Regions from separate parts of the Serratia sp. Res13-Sevr-LER1-36-b genome, predicted to be linked through region 2. Evidence: predicted binding sites of a transcription regulator. Region 2 holds the regulator's gene; the other holds the start of a gene.
The links. Region 2 encodes PhoB, which activates phosphate uptake and scavenging genes when phosphate is short. Its sites were predicted from a motif close to CTGTCATAAAACTGNCNNAT; they were not measured.
Positions count from the first base shown of each region.

Region 1: ugpB (sn-glycerol-3-phosphate ABC transporter substrate-binding protein UgpB) is a predicted target of PhoB. The motif match lies at 4,218-4,237, and genes of this name have one in related genera.

Region 1 is NZ_JADACK010000021.1:45,645-53,376, forward strand. Features, by position in the region: gene IMQ33_RS17035 (sn-glycerol-3-phosphate import ATP-binding protein UgpC) at 1-940, opposite strand, end outside; gene ugpE (sn-glycerol-3-phosphate ABC transporter permease UgpE) at 946-1,791, opposite strand; gene ugpA (sn-glycerol-3-phosphate ABC transporter permease UgpA) at 1,788-2,675, opposite strand; gene ugpB (sn-glycerol-3-phosphate ABC transporter substrate-binding protein UgpB) at 2,791-4,110, opposite strand; gene IMQ33_RS17055 (PLP-dependent aminotransferase family protein) at 4,304-5,491, opposite strand; gene livF (high-affinity branched-chain amino acid ABC transporter ATP-binding protein LivF) at 5,559-6,260, opposite strand; gene livG (high-affinity branched-chain amino acid ABC transporter ATP-binding protein LivG) at 6,265-7,032, opposite strand; gene IMQ33_RS17070 (high-affinity branched-chain amino acid ABC transporter permease LivM) at 7,029-7,732, opposite strand, start outside.
Region 2 is NZ_JADACK010000038.1:279,340-287,071, reverse strand. Features, by position in the region: gene sbcC (exonuclease subunit SbcC) at 1-934, opposite strand, end outside; gene sbcD (exonuclease subunit SbcD) at 931-2,160, opposite strand; gene phoB (phosphate response regulator transcription factor PhoB) at 2,363-3,052, shown strand; gene phoR (phosphate regulon sensor histidine kinase PhoR) at 3,077-4,393, shown strand; gene IMQ33_RS23440 (PstS family phosphate ABC transporter substrate-binding protein) at 4,406-5,344, shown strand; gene IMQ33_RS23435 (cobalamin-independent methionine synthase II family protein) at 5,532-6,635, shown strand; gene brnQ (branched-chain amino acid transport system II carrier protein) at 7,134-7,732, shown strand, end outside.

The DNA.
Region 1 (7,732 bases), on a different contig from region 2:
GCCCGTGTGCCAGGTTATCGGCGCCGAGCAACTCCAGCGTTTGCAGCTCTAACGGAATACCGCCCTGCTCGCGCGTACTCAGTTGAATATGCTCCGGTCGGATACCCAACGTCAACTCCTGTCCGCCCCACTGTGGCCGAGGTTCTGGCAGATCCAGTGCCATACCACCGGCCAGTTGCAGTTGTTTGCCGTCCGCACTCAGCGTGCCAGGCAACAAGTTCATCGCCGGGGAGCCGATAAAGCTGGCGACAAACAGCGTCGCCGGGCGTTGATAAACCTCACTTGGCGTACCAATCTGCTCCGCTACGCCTTTATTCATCACGATCACCCGCTGTGCCAGCGTCATCGCTTCAACCTGATCGTGGGTGACGTACAGGCTGGTGGTTTTCAGGCGGCGATGCAGCTGCTGCAATTCCAGGCGCATCTGGACACGCAATTTAGCGTCCAGATTGGAGAGCGGCTCATCAAACAGAAACACCGCCGGTTCGCGCACAATCGCACGCCCCATAGCCACCCGCTGGCGCTGGCCGCCGGAAAGCTCACGCGGTTTGCGTTGCAGCAGCGGTTCCAACTCCAGAATACGCGCCGCCTCTTCTACCCGCTGACGGATGTGCTGTTTGCCAAAACCACGGATTTTCAGGCCATAGGCCATATTGTCGTACACGCTCATATGCGGATACAGCGCGTAGTTCTGGAACACCATGGCGATGCCGCGATCTTTCGGTTCCAGATCGGTCACGCGCTGACTATCAATATAGATATCACCGCTGGTGGTGCGCTCCAGTCCGGCCACCATCCGCAGCAGCGTCGATTTGCCACAGCCGGAGGGGCCAACCATCACAATAAATTCACCGTCAGCCACGTCGAGATCGATCTGCTTGATCACCGGCGTTTTGCCGTCGTAAGACTTGGTGACCGCCTGTAGTTTTAAACCTGCCATATTCGTTACTTCTCGCTATCAACCAGACCGCGCACAAACCAGCGCTGCATCAGAAGAACCACCGCCAACGGCGGGATCAAAGTCAACATCATTGCCGCCATCACCTGATTCCACTGGGTCGGCGCGCCGGAGGTGGAAATCATGCTGCGGATCCCTGCCACCGCCGTACTCATCGAGGCGTCACTGGTGACCAGGATCGGCCACAGGTACTGGTTCCAGCCGTAGATGAAGGTGATGACAAACAGCGCCGCCAGATTGGTTTTCGACAGCGGCAGCACGATGTCCCAAAAGAAGCGCATCGGCCCGGCACCGTCGATACGGGCGGCCTCCAGCAGCTCATCCGGCAGGGTCATAAAGAACTGACGCAGCAGGAAGGTGGCCGTGGCCGATGCCATCAGTGGCAGCGTGAGGCCAGTGTAGCTGTCCAGCAGGTTGAGGTTGGAGATCACTTCCACCGTCGGGAAGATACGCACCTCGACCGGCAGCATCAGCGTCATGAAGATCAGCCAAAAGAACAGGCTGCGCAGCGGAAAACGGAAATAGACGATGGCATAGGCGGACAGCACCGAAACCACGATCTTGCCGCAGGTGATCGCCAACGCCATGATCACGCTGTTGAGCAGCAGCATCGAGAACGGCACCTTGAGGGTGCCCACACCGCCCTGCCAGATATGGCGGATGTTGTCCCAAAGGCGGCCGCCAGGGATCAGCGTCATAGGTACCTGGAACACCTGCTGATCGTCCAGCGTGGCGGCCACAAAGGCCACATACAGCGGAAACAGCACCACCAGCACGCCAACAATCAGCATCGTATGGCTGAAGATATCCAGCCCGCGTCGGTTCTCAATCATTGGTAACGCACCTTACGTTCGACAAAGCGGAACTGGATCACCGTCAGGCCAATCACCAACAGCATCAGCACCACCGACTGCGCCGCCGAGCTGGACAGATCCAGACCGGCAAAGCCTTCACGATAGATTTTGTACACCAGCGTAGTGGTCGACTGCACCGGCCCACCGCCGGTAGCGGCGTCGATCACCGGGAAGGTGTCGAAGAAGGCATACACCAGGTTGACCACCAGCAGGAAGAAGCTCACCGGCGTGATCAGCGGCAGCACCAGGTTGAAGAAACGCCGTACCGGGCCTGCCCCGTCGATCGCAGCCGCTTCCACCAGGGAACGCGGGATAGATTGCAATGCCGCCAGGAAAAACAGAAAGTTATAGCTGATCTGCTGCCACACCGATGCCAACACCACCAGGAACATTGCCTGGCCGCTGTTTTGCGCATGGTTCCAGTCGTAACCAAAACCGGCAAGCACATGGGTGATCAGACCCATGCCGGGGCTGAACAGGAAGATCCACAGCACCGCCGCTACCGCAGGGGCAACCGCATAAGGCAGGATCATCAACGTCTGATAGAAGCGGCTGCCGCGCAGCACGTAGTCCACCAGCGCGGCAAAGAACAGCGATACCAGCAGGCCAACACCGGCCACCAGGAAGCTGAACAACAGCGTGGTGTAGAAAGACTCCAGGTAATACGGGTCCTGGAACAGCTGTGTAAAGTTGTCCAACCCGACAAACTGGCTGGAAAGGCCGAACGGATCGACGCTTTGTACCGAGTACCACAGCGCTTGGCCGGCAGGCCACAGGAAGAAAACGACGGTGATCAGCAACTGTGGCAGCACCAACACATAGGGCAGCCAGCTACAGCCGAAGCCGGGACGGGATGATGACATAGGGTTAACCGTTAAATGGGGATGAGGGACGGCATAAGCCCCTCATCCCAACCCTCGCCCAAAGGGAGAGGGAGTGGATCGATGTCGTTTGGCCGAATATGGCCCAATCTGACGCTTACTTGGTGGAAGCCTCGAAGCGGCGCAGCAACACGTCACCGCGCTGTACCGCGGCATCCAGCGCCTGCTGCGGGGTTTTCTTGTCGGTCCACACGCTTTCCAGTTCTTCATCCACCACGGTACGGATCTGCGGCATATTGCCCAGACGCAGCCCTTTGGTGAACGCCAGTGGTGGCTTGTTCAGCATCTGACGGGTGGCCACATCGGCCCCTGGGTTTTTGTCGTAGAAGCCCTGCTGCTTGGTCATTTCATAGGCGGCAGTGGTGATCGGCAGGTAGCCGGTCTTTTGATGCCATTCGGCGGCAATCTCAGGCTGGGCCAGATATTGCAGGAATTCCGCCACACCTTTGTAAGTCGCCGCGTCTTTGCCGTTCATCACCCACAAGCTGGCCCCGCCGATAATGGCGTTCTGCGGTGCATTTTTTGCGTCAGCATCAAAAGGCATCATGCCCACACCGAAGTCAAACTTGGCGTATTTGCGGATGCTGGCCAGCGAGCCGGAAGAGGCGGTAGCCATGGCGCAGTCGCCGTTGTAGAACTTCTCGGTAGGTTCGTCCTTGCGGCCAAAGTAGGTGAAGTCACCCTTCTTGTTCATGTCTTGCAGGAACTGAATATGTTTCACCTGCAGCGGCTGGTTGAACTCCAGCTTGGCATTGGTGCCACCAAAGCCGTTGTTTTCACTGGCGAACGGCACGCCATGCCAGGCGCTGAAGTTCTCCAGTTGGATCCAACCCAGCCAACCGCTGGTGTAGCCGCACTTCATGCCAGCCGCGCGTAGTTTGGCCGCATCAGCCGCCAGCTCCTGCCAGGTTTTCGGTGGCTGATCCGGGTTCAAGCCCGCTTTCTTGAAGGCGTCTTTGTTGTAATACAGCACCGGGGTGGAGCTGTTGAAAGGCTGGGACAGCAAATGGCCGCTCTTGTTATCGGTGTAGTAACCGGCCACAGTCGGCACAAACACCGATTCGTCGAACTTGACGCCCGACTCCTGGAACACCTGATACACCGGTTTGATCGCCTTGCTCGCCATCATGGTGGCGGTGCCCACTTCATAGACCTGCAGGATCGCCGGAGCCTTGCCGGAACGGTAAGCAGCAATGCCCGCCGCCAGGCTTTGTTCGTAGTTGCCTTTATAAACCGGGACGATCTTCACATCGCTGTGAGTTTGGTTGAAACGGTCCGCCAGAGAGTCGACTTCGGTACCCAGTTCCCCTTCCATCGAATGCCAGAATGGGATCTCGGTAGCAGCTATTGCATGGCCGCTGACCGCCAGGGCCAAGGTAACGCACAACGTGGTTTTTTTAATCGCGTGAGCAAACATGCCTAACTCCTGAAAAAGCGGGTGTGATCAAAACGCGTGAGCGAAAAGAAACAGTTTTTGTTCGGATGCTAAACATGCCATGCGCGGATGACAGAAAAATAACTCTGGCGTGACAGCTAGATGACAGCGAGGTGAAGTGCAGATGGCGGTTTGATGTCGGCGGTAGGGAATTCACCCCACCGCCGCAGAGAGATTACAGTGAGCGACGCAGGCGGGCGACGGCCTCTTGCATCTGTTGTTCGGTTGCCGTGGCAAACGACAGACGGAAGGTAGAGCGATCCGGTTTTTCAGAGAAGAAGTATTCTCCCGGCACAAATACCACGCCCTGCTTCAGGGTGGTTTTCAGCCACTCGGTGGCATCGAATTGCTGACGGAAACGCGCCCACAGGAACATGCCACCTTTCGGCATATCAAAGCTGATCACATCACCCAGCTCTTTTTCCACCAGCCCGGCCAGGATCTCGCCTTTGTGCTTGTAGGCTGCGCGGATCTTTTCGATCTGCGCCGGTAAACGATCCAGCCCCAGGTAACATTCGACGATGCTCTGCGACAGCGCGCTGGCATGCAGATCCGCCGCCTGCTTGATGATCGCCACTTTATGCAGCAGGAATGGCGGCAGGATGGCCCAACCCAAGCGCAGGCCCGGAGCCAGGATTTTGGAGAAGGTGGAGGTATAGATAATGTTTTCGGTATGGCCCAGTACCTGCTGCGAAACCTGATACAGCGTAGCATTACGCTCTTCGGTGAAGCGCAGCTCGCCGTACGGGTCATCCTCGATAATCAGGAAGTTATGCTCCACCGCCAGTTTCACCAGCTGCTCACGGCGTGCGGCGCTCAGGGTCAGGCCGCTCGGGTTGCCGAAGTTCGGCACCACGTATACCCCTTTGATCTTCTGGGTTTTCAGCAGTTCAGCCAGTTCATCAACCACCATGCCGTCGCTGTCGGAAGAGACGGACATGACGTTGGCTTCCGCCAGTTCCAGCGTTTGCAGCGCCGCCAGATAGGTCGGGCGCTCTACTACAAACACATCACCAGGGTTAATCACCGCACGCATCACCAGATCTAACGCCTGCTGGGAGCCTGCGGTCACCACGATATCTTCCGGCTTGGCATTAACGCCACGCTGTGCGCATAGGGTACAGATGCCTTCACGCAGCAGTTCGCTGCCTTCGGTCAGCCCATATTGGAACGCGCTTTTTGGCTGCTCGGTAATGGCCTGCTGGGTAGCAATGCTCAATCCTTCGAAGTCAAACAGCGCATCAGAGGGAATGCCACCCGCCAGCGAAATGACGTTTTCCATTTTGCTGTGCTTGAGCAATTCGCGGATTGCCGAGCTTTTGACCTTTACGATGCGCTGTGCGAGTAGTCCTTCTGTCTTCATTGCTTGTTCTCGTAATCGTTAAGAATAGGGGCGCCACTCAGTGCGCCCTATGGCAATTACCCATGGTTTAACCCCCCAGGTATGCTGACCGCACTGCTTCGTTTGCTAATAATGCGGCCCCCGTATCTTCCAACACCACGCGGCCGTTTTCCAGCACATAACCACGATCTGCCAGTTTTAGCGCCTGGTTGGCGTTTTGTTCCACCAGGAAGATGGTCATCCCCTCTTCGCGCAGCTGCTGGATGATATCGAAAATCTGCTGGATGATGATGGGGGCCAGCCCAAGTGAAGGCTCGTCCAACAGCAACAACTTCGGCTGGCTCATCAGCGCACGGCCAATCGCCAGCATCTGCTGCTCGCCACCTGACATGGTGCCAGAGCGCTGGCTACGGCGCTCCAGCAGGCGTGGAAACAGGGTAAATACCCGCTCGATGCGTTGGTGATACTGCTCGCGATCGGCAAAGAAACCGCCCATCGCCAGGTTCTCTTCCACCGTCATGCGTGAGAACACCCGCCGCCCTTCCGGTACGATCGCCACGGCCTCACGCATGATGCGCGCTGTCTGCCACTGGGTGATGTCCTGTTCCATCAAGGTGATGGACCCTTCGCTGGCCCTTGGGTCGCCGCATAGCGTGCCTAGCAGGGTGGTTTTACCGGCACCGTTGGCGCCGATCAGGGTAACGATCTCCCCCTGTTGAATGTTCAGGCTGACCTGGTGCAGCGCCTGAATTTTGCCGTAATGGGCGGAAACCTGATTAAATGACAACATATGCTTATTCGCCCAGATAGGCCCGGATCACGTCCGGGTTATTGCGGATTTCTGCCGGTGTGCCTTGTGCCAACGGCGTTCCCTGATTCACCACGTAGATGCGATCGGAAATCCCCATCACCAGTTTCATATCGTGCTCAATCAACAGCACCGACACCTGGTGCTGGTCACGCAGCTCGACGATCAGGTGATCCAGCTCATCGGTTTCTTTCGGGTTCAGGCCCGCCGCCGGTTCATCCAGCATCAATAGTTCCGGGCGCGTTACCATGCAGCGGGCGATCTCCAGCCGACGCTGCTGGCCATAGGCCAGGTTACCCGCAGAGCGGTTAGCCATGTCCAACAAGCCCACACGCTCCAGCCACACCGCCGCACGCTCCAGCGCATCGGCCTCTGCACGGCGGAACGCCGGGGTTTTCAGCAAACCGGCAAACACCCCGCTTTTCAAATGCTGATGTTGGGCCACCAGCAGGTTTTCAATCACCGTCATTTCACGGAACAGCCGCACGTGCTGGAAGGTGCGTACCACGCCCATGCGGGCAATGGTCTGGCCGGAAAGCCCTTCCAGATGGCGATCGCGCAGTTTGATGGTGCCACTGGTCGGGCGATAGAATCCGGTCAGGCAGTTGAACACCGTAGTCTTGCCCGCGCCATTCGGGCCAATCAACGAAACAATCTCACCTTGATGCAGTTCCAGCGCGACGTTGTTAACCGCCAGCAAACCACCAAAACGCATCGAAAGCCCGACTACCGCCAGTAAAGGTTGAGTACTCATGCCTGCTCCCCCTTCACGGCTTTGATATCAGCCACTTTCAGCTTCAACTGCGGGCGTTTCATCGGCAGCAGCCCCTGTGGCCGCCAAATCATCATCAACACCATCAGCGCCCCCAGCAGCAACATGCTGTATTCATTCAGATCGCGCATCATCTCACGGGACACTACCAGCAGGATCGCCGCCAGGATCACCGCAAACTGTGAGCCCATGCCGCCCAACACCACGATCGCCAGCACAAAGGCCGACTCCACAAAGGTGAAGGATTCCGGGCTGACAAACCCCTGACGTGCGGCAAACAGCGTACCGGCGAAACCGGCAAAGGCGGCACTGATGGTGAAGGCGGTCAGTTTGATTTTGGTCGGGCTCAAGCCCAGTGAACGGCAAGCAATTTCATCTTCGCGCAATGCTTCCCAGGCACGGCCCAGCGGCATGCGCAGCAGGCGATTAATCACAAACAGCGTCAATATCACCAGCAGCAGCGCTACCAGGTAGAGGAACACGATGCGGTCGCTGGGATCGTATTTCAGGCCAAAGAAGTTATGGAAGGTATCCCAGCCACCGTCGCGGGCGCTGCGGTTAAACTCCAGACCAAAAAAGGTGGGTTTCGGGATCTGGCTGATGCCGTTCGGCCCACCGGTAATTTCGGTGTTGTTCAGCAGCAGGATGCGGACGATTTCACCAAAGCCGAGCGTGACGATCG
Region 2 (7,732 bases):
TCTGTTGCTGCAACGCCAAACGATCCCGCTGACAACGATTACGCTCATTGAGCAACGGGCGCAGTTTCTCGGCAGGCTCACTGCGAGCTAACTGTTGCAACTGCGGTTCGGACAGTTGGAACTCCTGCTGCACACCAGCCAGCTGTTGCTGATAATCCTGAGTCTGTTGCTGGATGGTTTGCCAGCGTTGTAGCCAGCTCAACTGATGCTGTTGCTGCTGTGATTGTTGGTTAAGAAGCTGCTCTTCAGCCCCCAGTTCCCCTAGCTGGTTTTCCAGCACCTGGCGCTGCTCATCATTGAGCAGTTCAATCCCGCTGGCGCGGTGATGTAAAGCGTCCAGATCGCTTTTCGCCTGTTTGTGCTGTTCGAAGACCTGTGCCGATAGCCGCCCATAAATCTCGGTGCCGGTCAGTTCTTCCAGCAGTTCGGCACGTTCGTTGGCCTTGGCGTTCAGGAAGGCGGCGAACTGGCCCTGCGACAGCATCATCGATTTGGTGAAGCGGCCAAAATCCAGTCCGGTGATTGCGGCAATCAGTTCTTTTTTATCGGAAATTTTATCCGCCAGGATTTTGCCGTCTGCCCGCAGTGCCAGCTCCACCTTGGGAGCCTGCAGGTTGCCGTCCGGATCGTTTTTCGCACGGCGTTGGCTCCAGAAGGCGCGATAGCCGACGCCTTTGACCTCAAACTCCACTTCTGCCAGCGATTCGGCGGTGTGGCGGGTCATCAATTCGTTTTGGCTGGCGCTGACTTCCAGCCGCGGCGTCTGGTGATAAAGTGCCAGGCAGATGGCATCCAGCAGGGTGGTTTTACCTGCTCCTGTGGGGCCGGTGATGGCAAACAGGCCGTTGCTGGCGAAGGGTTCCGCCGTGAAGTCGATTTTCCACTCGCCCTGTAGCGAGTTGAGGTTTTTCAGCCTTAGGCTCAGGATCTTCATGCCGATGGCTCCTCATGCTGATGCAAGGTTTCTACCACCTGCTGGAACATCTGCCGCATCTGCTGTTGGCGCGGTTCGGCCATCTCGGCTTCCAACGCCAAGCGGCGCTCGAAGACTTCGCCGACGCTTAACTCATTCAAGGTTTCTTTATCCTGCTGGGCAATGGTCTGGCTACGTTGCTCTTTACTGCGCCGCAGCAACACCACTTCAACCGGTAAATCTTCCGCCAGCTGTTGGATGCGGCGCTGAATATCGCTGAGGTAATCCTGAGTGGCTACTTCGATATCCAACCAAACCGGGAATTCGCCCTGATAATCGGCAAACTGCTGCAATTGAGCCTCTATTTGCTGCAAATCACCTTTGATCAGCTGCATGGGCTGGAAGGTGGGGATCTCCAATGGTGTGATCCGTTGCAGCGCACCGTCGGCAAAATCGACCAGAAACACGCTTTTGGCTTTGCCTAACTCGTCAAAACTCAATGGGATTGGTGAGCCGCTGTAGCGGATATGCTCCGATTTGGCGACGTTCTGCGCGCGATGGATATGCCCCAACGCAATGTAATCGGCAGGGGGGAACGCCTGGGCCGGAAAGGCGTCTAGCGTACCGATATAGATATCCCGTACCGAATCCGAGGTGGTGACGCCCACGGTGGTTAAATGGCCTGTGGCGACGATCGGCAGTGGCAAACCCAACGCATCGCGGCGCGTACAGGCCGCCTGATACAGGTTTTGGTAGTGTTCGGCGATGGCCTCTTGCAGAGCTTGCTGCTTTTGGTTGCCAGACTCACCGGCGCGGCTGGTGAGCAGATCCCGTGGGCGCAGGAACGGAATGGCGCAAAGTACCGCACCTGGTTGGCCATCAAGCTGATTGAGCACCACGATTTGCTGCTCAAGCTCGCTTTGCGCGTTGGCAATCACGGTGGTATTCAGGCAGGAAAGCAGCTCACGTGATTCGTTCAGCGTGGCCACGGAGTCGTGGTTGCCGCCCAGCACCACCAGTTGGCAGCCGGTACGTTGCAGCTCCACCACAAAGCGGTTGTACAGTTCACGGGCGTAGCTGGGTGGGGAGCCGGTATCGAATAAATCGCCTGCGACGATCAGCGCATCCACCCGCTGCTGTTCCACCTGTTCGATCAGCCAACGTAAGAAGGCCTGATGCTCGGCGGCGCGGCTTTTGGTGAAAAAGTACTGGCCCAAATGCCAGTCGGAGGTATGGATCAGGCGCATAGGTCTTCCATCGCTAACAGGAGGATAAGGGCGTAAACGGGCCTTATCGTAACTCAAGCATGATGATATTTCTTTAACGTCAGGAATAATCGCTATGCTTACTGCGATCGACCGGGCTTTTTTTTCATAAAAGTGTCACAAAACTGACGCATAATGGCGACCGCAATCAACTGAGATCGCTAACACATTGGCAGGATTGACGATGGCAAGACGCATACTGGTGGTGGAAGACGAAGCGCCGATCCGTGAGATGGTGTGCTTTGTGTTGGAACAGAATGGTTACCAACCGTTGGAAGCCGAGGATTATGACAGTGCCGTCACGCGCCTGTCTGAGCCGTTCCCTGATTTGGTGTTACTGGACTGGATGTTACCGGGGGGGTCCGGCATTCAGTTTATCAAGCATATGAAGCGCGAGGCGATGACCCGGGATATCCCGGTGATGATGCTGACCGCGCGCGGTGAAGAAGAAGATCGGGTACGTGGCCTGGAGGTTGGTGCGGATGATTACATCACCAAACCGTTCTCGCCCAAGGAGCTGGTGGCACGTATCAAGGCGGTGATGCGCCGTATTTCACCAATGGCAGTAGAAGAAGTGATTGAAATGCAGGGGCTAAGCCTGGATCCTTCCTCGCACCGGGTGATGGCCAATGAGCAGGCGCTGGAGATGGGGCCGACCGAGTTCAAACTGCTGCACTTCTTTATGACTCATCCGGAGCGTGTTTATAGCCGCGAACAGTTGCTTAATCACGTCTGGGGCACTAACGTTTATGTGGAAGACCGCACCGTTGATGTGCATATCCGCCGGCTGCGTAAGGCGCTGGAGACCAGTGGTCATGACAAGATGGTTCAAACCGTTCGCGGCACCGGTTATCGGTTCTCAACGCGCTACTGATCGCACTGCGCTGGAGAGGTTACCGTGCTAGAACGTTTATCGTGGAAGAGGCTGGCGCTGGAGCTGGCCCTTTTTTGCCTGCCTGCCTTATTGCTGGGGCTGATTTTCGGTTATCTGCCCTGGCTGCTGTTGGTTTCGGTGCTGGCTGCGCTGGCCTGGAACTTCTATAACCAACTCAAACTTTCCCACTGGCTGTGGGTGGATCGCAGCATGACGCCGCCGCCGGGCCGCTGGAGCTGGGAGCCGCTGTTCTATGGCCTGTACCAGATGCAGCAGCGTAACCGCCGCCGCCGCCGTGAGCTGGCGCTGTTGATCAAACGCTTTCGCAGCGGGGCCGAATCCTTACCGGATGCGGTAGTGATGACCACCGTTGAGGGCAATATCTTCTGGTGCAACGGCCTGGCACAGCATCTGCTGGGCTTTCGCTGGCCGGAAGATAACGGCCAACACATTCTCAACCTGCTGCGCTATCCGGAATTCAGCCATTATCTGCAACAGCAAGAATTTACCCGGCCGCTGACGCTACAGCTGAATAACGAGCACTTTGTCGAATTCCGTATCATGCCCTATTCCGAAGGCCAGTTGCTGATGGTGGCACGTGATGTGACCCAGATGCGCCAACTGGAAGGAGCCAGACGCAACTTCTTCGCCAACGTCAGCCATGAGTTGCGTACGCCGTTAACGGTGTTGCAAGGCTACCTGGAGATGATGAGCGATGAAGAGCTGGATGGTTCGCTGCGTGGCAAAGCCTTAGGCACCATGCAAGAGCAGACCAAACGCATGGATGGGTTGGTAAAGCAGTTGCTCACGCTCTCCAGGATCGAGGCTGCACCAAACGTGGATATGAACGAGAAGGTGGATATTCCGTTAATGCTGCGGGTGTTGCAGCGTGAGGCGCAGTCGCTCAGCGGTGGTAATCACCAGATCAATTTCCGGGTGAATGAAAATCTGCAGGTGTTCGGTAACGAGGATCAACTGCGTAGTGCGGTTTCCAATCTGGTGTACAACGCCGTCAACCATACTCCGGTGGGCACCAATATCGAAGTGAGTTGGCAGCAGACGCCACAGGGGGCTCAGTTCCAGGTCAGTGATAACGGGCCGGGCATTGGTGCCGAACATATCCCGCGCCTGACCGAGCGTTTCTATCGCGTGGATAAAGCGCGTTCGCGCCAGACCGGCGGCAGTGGGCTCGGGTTGGCCATCGTGAAGCATGCGCTCAGCCACCATGATTCACGGCTGGAGATCCTCAGCGAGCCAGGCATTGGCACCCGTTTTATCTTTACCTTGCCTAACCGGTTGATTGTTCCCGCGGCTTTAGCAGAGAATGCGGTGAAAAATTAACAGGTAGCCGCCATGAATCGATTTACTCAAGCTTTGCTGCTTTGCCTACTGTTGTCGGTTGGCCGCGGGGCCGTGGCTGCTCCGGATGGCATGCTTTCCGGCAACCTGTCCAGCGTGGGCTCCGATACCCTTGCCAACCTGATGGCGCTATGGGGGCAGGATTTCAGCCGACACTATCCCAACGTGAACCTGCAACTGCAGGCTGCCGGTTCCTCGACGGCACCCACCGCATTGGCCGCAGGAGCGGCGCAGCTTGGGCCAATGAGCCGGCCAATGAAGGCGGCGGAAGTGTCGGCGTTTGAGCACCGCTATGGCTATGCGCCGCTGGCGGTGCCGGTCGCGGTTGATGCGCTGGTGGTGCTGGTGCATCAGGACAATCCGCTAGGTGGCTTGAACCTGCAACAGCTGGATCAAATCTTTTCCGCTACCCGCCGCTGTGGGGAAAACACGCCGATTAACCGCTGGGGAGAGCTGGGGCTGCAGGGCAGTTGGCAGCAACGTGCCTTGCAACGCTTTGGCCGCAATTCCGCCTCGGGTACCTATGGGTATTTCAAACTGCGCGCGTTATGCGGTGGTGATTTTATGGCGCGAGTGAATGAACTTCCGGGGTCGGCCTCGGTGGTGCAGGCGGTGGCCGGATCGTTAAACGGCATTGGCTATGCCAGCATCGGTTTTCGTGCCAGCGGGGTGCGGTTGTTGCCTCTGGCAGAAACGGGTGACCGTTATATTGAACCTAGCGAAACCAACGTGCGTAACGGCAGCTATCCGTTGGCGCGTTACCTGTATATCTACATCAACAAAGCTCCCAACCAGCCGCTGGAACCCCTGACGGCGGCATTCCTCGACCGTGTACTGTCTGCTCAGGGGCAGGATCTGGTTAATCACGACGGTTATTTGCCGCTACCGCCAGCTACGCTGCGCAAAACCCGCATGCTTCTGGGGCTGGATTAGTCTGCCAACTTGAATTTAATTCAACACCAATGAAAATTTCTCCATTGCCGAGTAACCGGTGACATGAAAGGATGCACTTAAGCGGTGTAGACGTCTGGATGTCTATTTGTAACCCAGCGTAATAATTCAACTTGTCAATGATTGGAACTGATGGCGGCTAGCCCTCAGTGCATCATCGGAGCAGAACATGTCCAAAGCCAGCCATGCCTTTCACGCCGACGTTGTCGGTAGCCTGTTGCGCCCTGCGGCGCTGAAAACGGCCCGTCAGCAGTTTCAGAATGGTGAGATCGACGCGGCTCAGCTGCGCGCAGTAGAAAACGAGCAAATCCGCCATATTGTCGGCAAACAGCAAGAGATCGGCTTACAGGTCGTGACCGATGGCGAGTTTCGTCGTGCCTGGTGGCACTTCGACTTCCTTGAGGGGCTTGATGGTGTAGAAGGCTACGACGTGGAGCAGGGCATTCAGTTTAACGGAGTGCAAACCAAGGCCCGCAGCATCAAGGTGACCGGCAAACTGGGCTTTAGCAACCATCCGATGCTGGAGGATTTCCGTTTCCTGAAAAGCGTAGCCGGTGATGCAGTACCGAAGATGACCATCCCGAGCCCGAGCGTGCTGCATTTCCGCGGTGGCCGTAAGGCGATCGACCCGCTGGTGTACCCGGATCTGGATAGCTACTTTGACGATCTGGCACAAACCTACCGCGATGCGATCAAAGCCTTTTACGACGCAGGCTGCCGCTACCTGCAGCTCGACGATACCGTCTGGGCCTATCTGTGCTCCGACGATCAGAAGCGCCAGATCCGTGAGCGGGGTGAAGATCCTGAGCAATTGGCTCGTACCTACGCAGAGGTTCTGAATAAAGCCATCGCCGGTAAACCGGAAGACTTAACCATTGGTCTGCACGTTTGCCGTGGTAACTTCCGTTCCACCTGGATCTCGGAAGGCGGTTATGAGCCAGTGGCGGAAATCCTGTTTGGCCAGGTGAATATTGATGCCTTCTTCCTGGAATATGATAACGAACGATCTGGCGGTTTTGAGCCACTGCGTTTTATCAAGCCGGGCAAGCAGCAGGTGGTGCTGGGGTTGATCACCACCAAGACCGGTGAGCTGGAAGATCCGGCGGTGGTGCAACAACGCATCAAGGAAGCAACGCAGTTCGTCGATATTAAACAGCTATGCCTGAGCACGCAGTGTGGCTTTGCCTCTACCGAAGAGGGCAACAGCCTGAGTGAGCAGCAGCAGTGGGATAAGCTGCGTAGCGTGGTCAATATCGCAGCGTCGGTCTGGTAAGCGCCAGTAAAATGAGCACATGACACGCGTTTAGCATCTGGTTATTGGTGTTTTCACGCACCGTGTAACCATTTGTTTCACATTTCGTGAGTGATGTGCTCAAAAATAATACAAATCATGTAGTGCATATTTATTGATAACCCCTATGTTCGACTGGATGAGAGATATTATCTGGACGATCACTCTGCTTTCCGTCCTGCGTATTGCCTTTTGGCACTATAAACGTTTAACTATCCCCCTATTGCCGGACTAAACCTCCATTTTCCCCAGCTTTCTGCGGTGATTGCGACCAGGAATTCAGCAGGGGAAAAAACGTCTAAAAATCTGCTCGTCATCATGAGTATTCGCCTTTATCAAGGTCAGACGCTGCTATTGCGCGCTGTCTGTTGCCTATGGGGATCACGATGAGAGAGCAGGCCGGCAACCGAACCGAAGTGGGGCACTTTTGCCACCATGCTTATCGGCAATTTTTTATTTCAACAGGCAGCACAACAGATTATGAGTCATCGTTTAGCGTCAAAAGATATTCTGGCTTTGGGTTTTATGACCTTTGCCTTATTCGTCGGAGCCGGGAACATCATCTTCCCGCCGATGGTGGGTTTGCAGTCTGGCGAACACGTCTGGACTGCGGCAATTGGTTTCCTGATCACCGCCGTGGGTCTACCGGTTCTGACCGTGATTGCCCTGGCTCGCGTTGGCGGCGGCGTTGATGCATTAAGCTCACCGATTGGCCGTAGCGCCGGTCTGCTGCTGGCAACGGTATGCTACCTGGCCGTTGGCCCGTTGTTTGCCACCCCGCGCACCGCGACCGTTTCCTTTGAAGTTGGTATTGCGCCGTTGACCGGTGACGGTGCTATGCCGCTGTTCATCTATAGCCTGGTCTATTTTGCGCTGGTGATTGGCATCTCGCTCTATCCGGGCCGCCTGCTTGATACCGTGGGCCATATTCTGGCACCGTTGAAGATCGTGGCGCTGGCCGTGCTGGGTATTGCCGCAGTGATGTGGCCAGCAGGGGCACCAATCCCTGCGGTAGATGCCTACCAAACCGTGCCGTTCTCTTCCGGCTTTGTTAACGGCTATCTGACGATGGATACGCT